One region of the Ruminococcoides bili genome, then DNA from elsewhere that is predicted to be linked to it. Evidence: a T-box and tRNA genes for the amino acid it is inferred to sense, from the RefSeq annotation. Region 1 holds a T-box; the other holds one or more tRNA genes.

Region 1 (4,573 bases):
ACTAAAGAATCTGAATTTTAAAATTCGGCAGATACCATTGCAAAGCCTCTTCGTAGCTGTATCCGTCATTACAAAGATAATTTATTCCGTTAAGGCTTACACCGTAATATTCCCCGTCATCGGCATTTGCATAGCTGTCCCAAGGGGAGGCAACAGCGGTAAGGTACGGATATTCGCTGTTCGTTGAAGTTTTGCCGTTGGTAAAATCGCAAAAAGGTATATAAAACGCTTTGCCGTCTGCGCAGAGCGCTTTTTTATATACGGAAGATACGGCGGATTTGATTTTATTGTAATTTTCTTTAACGGAATTTTCTGCTTTGCTTTCGGGTAAACATATGTCAATATCCGACAAATCGTAACTGTCGGGAGATACAATATAATTCGTATAAAGAATTATTGTCAATGCTTTTAAGGTTTCTTCGCAGTAATTTTCATTGTATTTTGCCGCTACCATACCGCAAAGGTCAGATTCGGTGAGCGGCGATTTTTCTGATTCGGAATTTTCTTTTGCGACAGATTTTGTTGTAGTTTCAACTATGGTTTCGCTTTTTGACGGCTCGTTTGCGGTAACGGGTTCTGTTGCTTTATCCGCAGTCGAATTTGAAGTGACAGCGGTTTGAGGCGACGAGCACTTAGAGATTATTATGGGCAAAAAAGCCATTGTAAGCAAAAATATTATTATAAATATAACTTTTGTTCTCATAAATTCCTCTCTTTTCGTATAACTTTGCAAAAGTGAATTTTTACTTTAATAATTCTTGACATAAGCGTATAATTGGCTTAAAATAATATATGTAAAAAATTCGGCTAAAATAACCGTTATATTGTTTGAAGAAACGGAGATAAGTATGAAGATTAAATTATCATGGATTCCATTTATCCCTGCCGTTCTTGCCATGGTTGCGCTTAGACTTTTAAGTGTATTCGGTAATGACGATACAGGAACGATGAGCGGAATGAACGCATTGTTGTTTTCTTATTTAGCAGTTGGCGTTGCACTTGTTCTTTTTGTGCTGTGCATATTTTTTAATATTTTGGACAAAAAAACCGCACCGGTTTATGAGTCAAAACGAAATGTGCCCGCGGGTGTTTTTGCGGTGCTTTCCGCCGCATTTGCGCTTGCATATTCCGTAATGACCATTTTGACAAGAAAAGACAGCGAGTATTTGCTGATGTCCATTATTTGCGCATTCCTTGCAATGCTTGCCGCTATCGGACTTGTTTTTATGGCAAGAACTCATTTTACGGGTTTTGCTCCGGTGTCTAATATTGCTTTTCTGTATATTTTCCCGACACTCTGGGCAGTTTCGGAATTGATTTCGTGTTTTCTTGAGGCAACAAAGCTTTCAGTATCGGCATCAGATATGTCGCTTTTGTTCTGCTTTATTTTCCTTACCTTAAGTTTGTTCCCACAGGCAATGGTAATTTCAAAAATTCCCGGAAGAAACCCTGTTAAAGCAACATTTATCTATGGCTTGCCGTCAGTCGCTTTCGGACTTTCGTACGGTGCGTTCCTTATAGCACGAGTTATTTTTGACAGTGCAGACGGTATGGCTCTTATTGCAGGTGTAATGTTTATTTCTTTCGCTTTGTATCAGCTTTTCTATATTATTGAGCTTACAAGAGGCGCACTTAAGAAAGATGATGTGCAGATTGTAGATGCTTTTACAGATGATGACGATACAGCCGATAACAGCGGCAAGAGTGACGAACTTGTTTTCTCGGATGAAGAGAAAAAAGACGAGGATTATGCTCAAAACGCTACTGCAGATACCGATGATTTTATTATGGGTTATGAGGCTGACGACGATGTTCCGAATATTTCCGCTCCTAAAGTTATCGGCGATAAAAATTCGGAAGACGATATTACAGGCGGATTTTTCTTTGGCGTAGGTGCTGATGATGACGATGATGATTCGTCACATAGTATTTTGGAAACAAGACGACAGAAGAAAGAAGAAAAACTTATGGGCGAGATTGACAAGTTGCTTGCAGAGCTTGACGAACAGCAGCAGGAACTTAACGACAAGAAATAAGTTTTGAAAATTAATGCTTGACATTTCAATTCGGCGGTGTTAATATTAAGTAAAATAAAGTACTTCGATAAGGACACGGTTTAAAAACCTACTTTTTAAGAGAGCGAAAATGTTTGCTGTGATTTTTCGCATAAGTAATTTTAAGCTACCACCTTTGAGTCTGCACAGGAAATGGTGCGGCGTATGACTGCGTTAAGGTTGTAAAGAGGGCATAGTTATTATGCCAAAGTTGGGTGGAACCACGAAGTATATTCGTCCCGATATTCCTTTTGGAATATCGGGCTTTTTATTTCTTATGATTAAGGAGAATGAATATGATTAATGTTGAATTAAAGGGCGGTACAGTCAAGGAGTTTGAAAGCGGAGTAACTCCTGCTGAAATTGCAAAATCTATCGGTATGGGACTTTATAAGTCTGTATGCTGTGCAAGAGTTGACGGCAATGTTGTCGACTTGCGTACACCTATTACAAAGGATTGCAGAGTAGATCTTCTTACTTTCGATGAGCCTGACGGTAAAAAAGCGTTCTGGCATACTGCATCACACATTCTTGCGCAGGCTGTCAAGCGCCTCTATCCAAGTGCAAAATGCGCTATCGGTCCTGCCGTTGACAACGGTTTTTACTATGATTTTGAAGTTGAAAAGCCGTTTACATCCGAAGACCTTGAGAAAATCAAGGCAGAGATGAAGAAAATCGTTAAGTCGGGTATTGAGATTGAGCGTTTTGAGCTTGCTCCCGACGAAGCGGTAAAAATGCTTGAAGAGATGAACGAGCCTTACAAGGTTGAACTTGCTAAGGAACATTCCGATAACGGCGAACACATCAGCTTTTATAAGCAGGGCGATTTTACAGACCTTTGCGCAGGTCCTCACCTTATGAGCGTTGCACCTATTAAGGCTGTTGAACTTACAAACTGCACAGGCGCATACTGGAGAGGCGACGCTAACAACCATCAGCTTTGCAGAGTTTACGGTGTAGCGTTCCCTAAAGCATCTATGCTTGAGGAACACCTCACAATGCTTGCAGAGGCAAGAAGCCGTGACCATAACAAACTCGGCAGAGAGCTTGAGCTTTTCACAACATCAGATGTAATCGGTCAGGGTCTTCCTATCCTTCTTCCAAAGGGCGCAAGAATCGTTCAGCTTTTACAGAGATTTGTAGAAGACGAGGAACAGCGTCGTGGCTGGTTACTTACAAAAACACCTTTTATGGCTAAGAGCGACCTTTACAAAATCAGCGGTCACTGGGACCACTATATGGACGGTATGTTTGTACTCGGTGATCCTGAAAAAGATGATGAAGTATTTGCACTTCGTCCTATGACTTGCCCGTTCCAGTATCAGGCTTATCTTAATCGTCAGCGTTCATACAGAGATCTTCCTCTCCGTTACAATGAAACTTCAACACTTTTCAGAAATGAAGCAAGCGGCGAGATGCACGGACTTATCAGAGTTCGTCAGTTCACAATTTCCGAAGGTCATCTTATGTGCTTGCCTGAACAGCTTGAGGACGAGTTCAGAAACTGTCTTGAGCTTGCTATTTATATGCTTAAAACACTCGGTCTTTATGAAGATGTATCTTACAGATTCTCACAGTGGGATCCTAAGGACAGAGCTAAGTATATCGGTACTGCCGAGCAGTGGGACGAAGCACAGGGCATTATGCAGAAAATCCTTGACCACCTTGAAATTCCTTATGCTATCGGCGTAGGTGAGGCTGCTTTCTACGGTCCTAAACTTGATATTCAGATTAAGAATGTTTACGGCAAGGAAGATACACTTATTACAATTCAGATTGACCAGATGCTTGCAGAAAAATTCGGTATGGAGTATGTAGATAAGGACGGCTCAAAGAAAAATCCTTATATTATTCACAGAACTTCAATCGGTTGTTACGAGAGAACGCTTGCACTTCTTATTGAGAAATATGCCGGTGCATTCCCGATGTGGCTTGCTCCTGTTCAGGTTAAACTTCTTCCTGTTGCAGACAGACACCTTGACTATGTTTACGAAATCAAAAAGGCTCTTGACGCTTGTGGTATGCGTGTTGAGGTTGACTCAAGAAGTGAGAAAATCGGATATAAGATTCGTGAGGCACAGCTTGAGAAAGTTCCTTATATGTTCATTATCGGCGACAAGGATGTAGAGGCTAATACTGTTTCTGTTCGTCACAGAAAAGAGGGTGACCTCGGCGCAATGAAACTTGAGGACTTTATTGCAATGGCACAGAAAGAAATTTCTACAAAGGAAATTAAATAACTTGTAATAAGAATTATTTGATTTGTAAATATTATTTAAAAACTTCAAAAGTAAGGAAAATAAAAAATATTGCGAAATTTTGAAAAAAGTTTTGAAAAACACTTGCATTTTGCTTATTTTTGTTGTATAATCTATCTGTTATTATGCAGAGTCAGGCAGGTGAGGAAAATGAAAGAGAACATCCATCCAGATTATCAGCAGACAACAATTACATGTGCTTGCGGTAATGTTATTGAAACAGGTTCAACAAAGAAGGACATTCGTGTTGAAGTTTGTTCA
Region 2 (3,813 bases), on a different contig from region 1:
CATCGTGACATTACTCCGTCCAATATTATCATAGGTTTTGACGGTGTTGTTAAGATAATTGATTTTGGAATTTCAAGACTGCATAAAGAAAACGCCAAACACGATACGCAGGTTCTCGGTACAGAGGGTTATGCCGCACCCGAACAATTCGGCTTTAAGCAGAGCGACTGCAAAACAGATATTTATGCTCTGGGAGTTTTGCTTAATTATATGCTAACAGGTCATATACCGTCAGAAGTTATGTACCGTGACGGTGATGTTGCGGATATTATTAAAAAATGTACAGAATACAATGTTGAAAAGCGTTTTGAACGGATAGAGGATTTAGACGCCGCTTTGAAAAGAAAGAGAGTTTACGGCTTTAACTTTGCCGACAATTTTATGGAAAATTTCCCCGGACTCCGTTCGGAAAAGAAAGGTGTGCGTGTTTTTGCGTGCGTAATGTACGGCTGGATGTTTTTATGGATTATAGGTATGTACAGCAAGTATTGCGTAAAAAATATACTGAACTTTTTTCCCGTCACGCTTATGGTAATACTGCTTTTCTTTATTCCCATTTCATTTTTCTCTGACCTTTTCGGCTTCCAGAGTTGTATTCCCAAAATAAGGGATATGCCTAAAACTTTAAGGAAGCTTATTTTTTACTCATTAGCCGTTGTGAGTATGTTTGTCGGTATGTCGATTTTCCGTGCCGTTACAACGGTATCTTATTTATGGTAATTATTTCCATAGTACAACAATATTATAGCATAAAATTTTTTCTTAGTGTATGCTGTCAGCATACACTTTTTTATTTGGCTTTTTATATAATAATGTCAACGAATTTAATAAAAGGAGGAATTTATTATGAAAAATACCGTTAAAAAAGTTTTATGTACATTTATTGCAGTGGTTGCGGCGGTCACTTCTACATTGGTTTTTACAGGTTGTGGCTCAAAAAAAACCACAAGCGACGTAAGTATTCCTGACTATACTTTTTCTGAAAGTTCTAAGGAAGAGGAAAGTTCGCAGGCAGAAGAAAGCTCAAAGGATGATGAATCTTCTGAGGAGGAAAGTTCAAAGGAAGAAGAAAGTCAACAAGATGAAGAAAGTTCTAAAGAAGAGGATAACGATTCCGACACCGTTAATCCTGATTTTAAGGAAGTAATGGACGATTACGAGGACTTTATGAATGATTATGTTGACTTTATGAAGAAGTACACAAGCAGTGACAATCCTGCAGGACTTATGAAAGATTACACGGAGATTGTGTCGAAGTATGCTGATTGGGGCAAGAAGATAGACGATATTGACGAGGATTCTCTTTCAAAAGCAGATTACGATTATTATATTGATGTGACAGCAAGAGTTACTAAAAAACTTGCAGAAGTTGCCTAATAATAAAAATGACTTTTAATGACATCTGGGAAGAAATCGTAAGATGCACAGGCAATGTAATTACCACAAAAGAGAATACAAAATTTACATATGTTGTAAATGAAAACAGTATTTTTATTCCGAAAGCGAATTGGAAAATTACAAAATCAGAGCTTGAAGGTGCGGTAAAAATGTTGCAAAATCCGTCATTTGCAAAGAATGCGGCAATCGGTTCATCGTATGTGTATGCTATAATATTTAATGCTTTGGAAGAAATTCAATAATAACAGACTTTTTCATACGGATAAAAGCGCTCGGGTACTGTACCTTGAGCGCTTTTATAATGCAATTAAAAGTTGGCTTTGTCAAGAAAATTGTGTAAGTTTTTTAAAAATCATAAAAACTTTACAAATAATCCTATGAGAACAACTATGTATCTAAAAAACAACTACAATCATCCCATCAGTCTTCCTTATATTCTATTACTCGTGTACATATATAATGATAAATTATAATGATAAATGTATCACGAACTAAAGTCAAGTAATAATTTTCAAAAACGAATAATGTCTTTCCTTGGAGCTGATAACGGGTGATTGTAATTATTCAAACTCTTTGCCTCGCCTGCTGCGGCTTGTTCACAGTCATATTTTCTTCAACTCTACGCCCTAAAAACAGTCCACCGGACTGTTTTCTTTACGGGCTTTCAAATCCCGTTTTGCAATTTCATCTTTAATCAAAAAAGATATTACCCACAAATTCGGATAATATCTTTTTCTTGGAGCTGATAACGGGTGATTGTAATTATTCAAACTTTTTGCCTCGCCTGCTGCGGCTTGTTCACAGTCATATTTTCTTCAACTCTACGCCCTAAAAACAGTCCACCGGACTGTTTTCTTTACGGGCTTTCAAATCCCGTTTTACAATTTCATCTTTAATCAAAAAAGATATTACCCACAAATTCGGATAATATCTTTTCCTTGGAGCTGATAACGGGATTTGAACCCGTGACCTCGTCCTTACCAAGGACGCACTCTACCTCCTGAGCTATATCAGCATATTAAATTTTTAATCAGCGTTAAGCAATATTGGTATTATATCACATATGTTTTACAATTTCAAATGTTTTTTTAATTTTTTTCAAATTTCTTGATAAAAATTTGAAATGTTCCGTATAATACGAAATTTGTATTGCACAAATCATAAAACCAAAATAGGCGGTGTCAGAAGTCCTATAATACGCCCACAAGGACTTCTGACAAACTACCTATTACCCTGAAATGTCGAAATGACATTATATTCAGTATTTTACAACAAGTTATAATTATTGTCAAGTTAAATTACGGTAATTCCGAGTCCACGCATAACATTTAATGCGGCTGTATTTAAGCCGTTATCATTTGAGGCAGTGGCATTGCTGTCAACAGTCAGTCGTGCGTTCGGCAAAGCGGTTCGGGCAAGCACGGCGTTTGAAATAACACAAATATTCGATACAAGTCCGCAGAGCTCGATTTCTTTGTAATCACACTTTCTTAGATAATCAAACAGAGCCTCACTGCCATAGGTGCATTTCTTGAACACTTTGTCGTTTGGCTGAACCATAGACTTGATTTTTCCGTAAAGTTCGTGACCTTTTGTGTACTCAATGCAATGTTCAATCGGCAATATTCTGCCCTCAAAAGTAGTTAAGTAATCGCAGTGATGGGTATCGAGAGTGAATATAATGTCTGCACCCTCTGCCCTGTATTTTTCGATTTTTTCGGCAATTACATTTTCAAGTTTTTCCGCACCGTCAAATCCAAGTGAACCGTTTACAAAATCCACCTGATAATCAACTGTAATCAAGCATTTTCTCATAGTAAACTCCTTACTTCCACGGGCGCTTTTTACCGTCCCAGCCTTTGTTATGCCAATAGTCCGTATCAGCCTCGTTCCAATCGCTTTTCCTTTGAATTATACGCATAAGTTCAAAAAAGGCTTTGGTCTTGATTCCGACCTTCACCTTGCCGTCCTTTGCTTTGATTTTCTTTGCAAGGGCGGTGGTCTTTTTGTCGATTGCTTTCAAAGTGTTTTCGCTGATTCCGTTGTATGATGTGGCACGGACATTCACACCGTATTTATAAATTTTTGGTATTCCCCAAAAGAAAAAGCTGTCGGCAATATCTTTATTGGTTGACTTTGTACCCGCTCTGGCGGCTGTGGAAATACACACTGCCTGCTTTGAAAACATACTTTTTTCGGGACGGTGCACCATCCAACGGTAGCCGTAATGGTCAAGAAAACTTTTCATAGCGCCTGTGGTGTGGTAAACATAAACGGGGCTTGTAAAAATAAGCACATCTGCATCATCAATTGCATTTGTCAGCTTTTCGAGCCTTGCGTGATGAGGGCAAAGATGTTCATTTTTTATAAAACAGCTTGTACAGCCAATGCACATATCACTGAAATCCTTTGGCA

What was found. The T-box of region 1 lies ahead of thrS (threonine--tRNA ligase). A T-box ahead of a tRNA ligase gene usually reads a tRNA of that ligase, here a tRNA-Thr.
Region 2: it has a tRNA-Thr gene. The T-box ahead of thrS (threonine--tRNA ligase) is inferred to sense a tRNA for this amino acid. The anticodon was not compared.

The regions. Positions count from the first base shown of each region.
Region 1 is NZ_JBBNJY010000069.1:262-4,834, reverse strand. Features, by position in the region: gene AAAY30_RS11150 (hypothetical protein) at 2-703, opposite strand; gene AAAY30_RS11145 (hypothetical protein) at 849-2,036, shown strand; T-box leader at 2,092-2,299, shown strand; gene thrS (threonine--tRNA ligase) at 2,351-4,294, shown strand; gene rpmE (50S ribosomal protein L31) at 4,463-4,573, shown strand, end outside.
Region 2 is NZ_JBBNJY010000059.1:387-4,199, reverse strand. Features, by position in the region: gene AAAY30_RS10855 (serine/threonine-protein kinase) at 1-720, shown strand, start outside; gene AAAY30_RS10850 (DUF6591 domain-containing protein) at 847-1,377, shown strand; gene AAAY30_RS10845 (hypothetical protein) at 1,386-1,640, shown strand; tRNA gene AAAY30_RS10840 (tRNA-Thr) at 2,338-2,413, opposite strand; gene AAAY30_RS10835 (cysteine hydrolase family protein) at 2,692-3,213, opposite strand; gene AAAY30_RS10830 (flavodoxin family protein) at 3,224-3,813, opposite strand, start outside.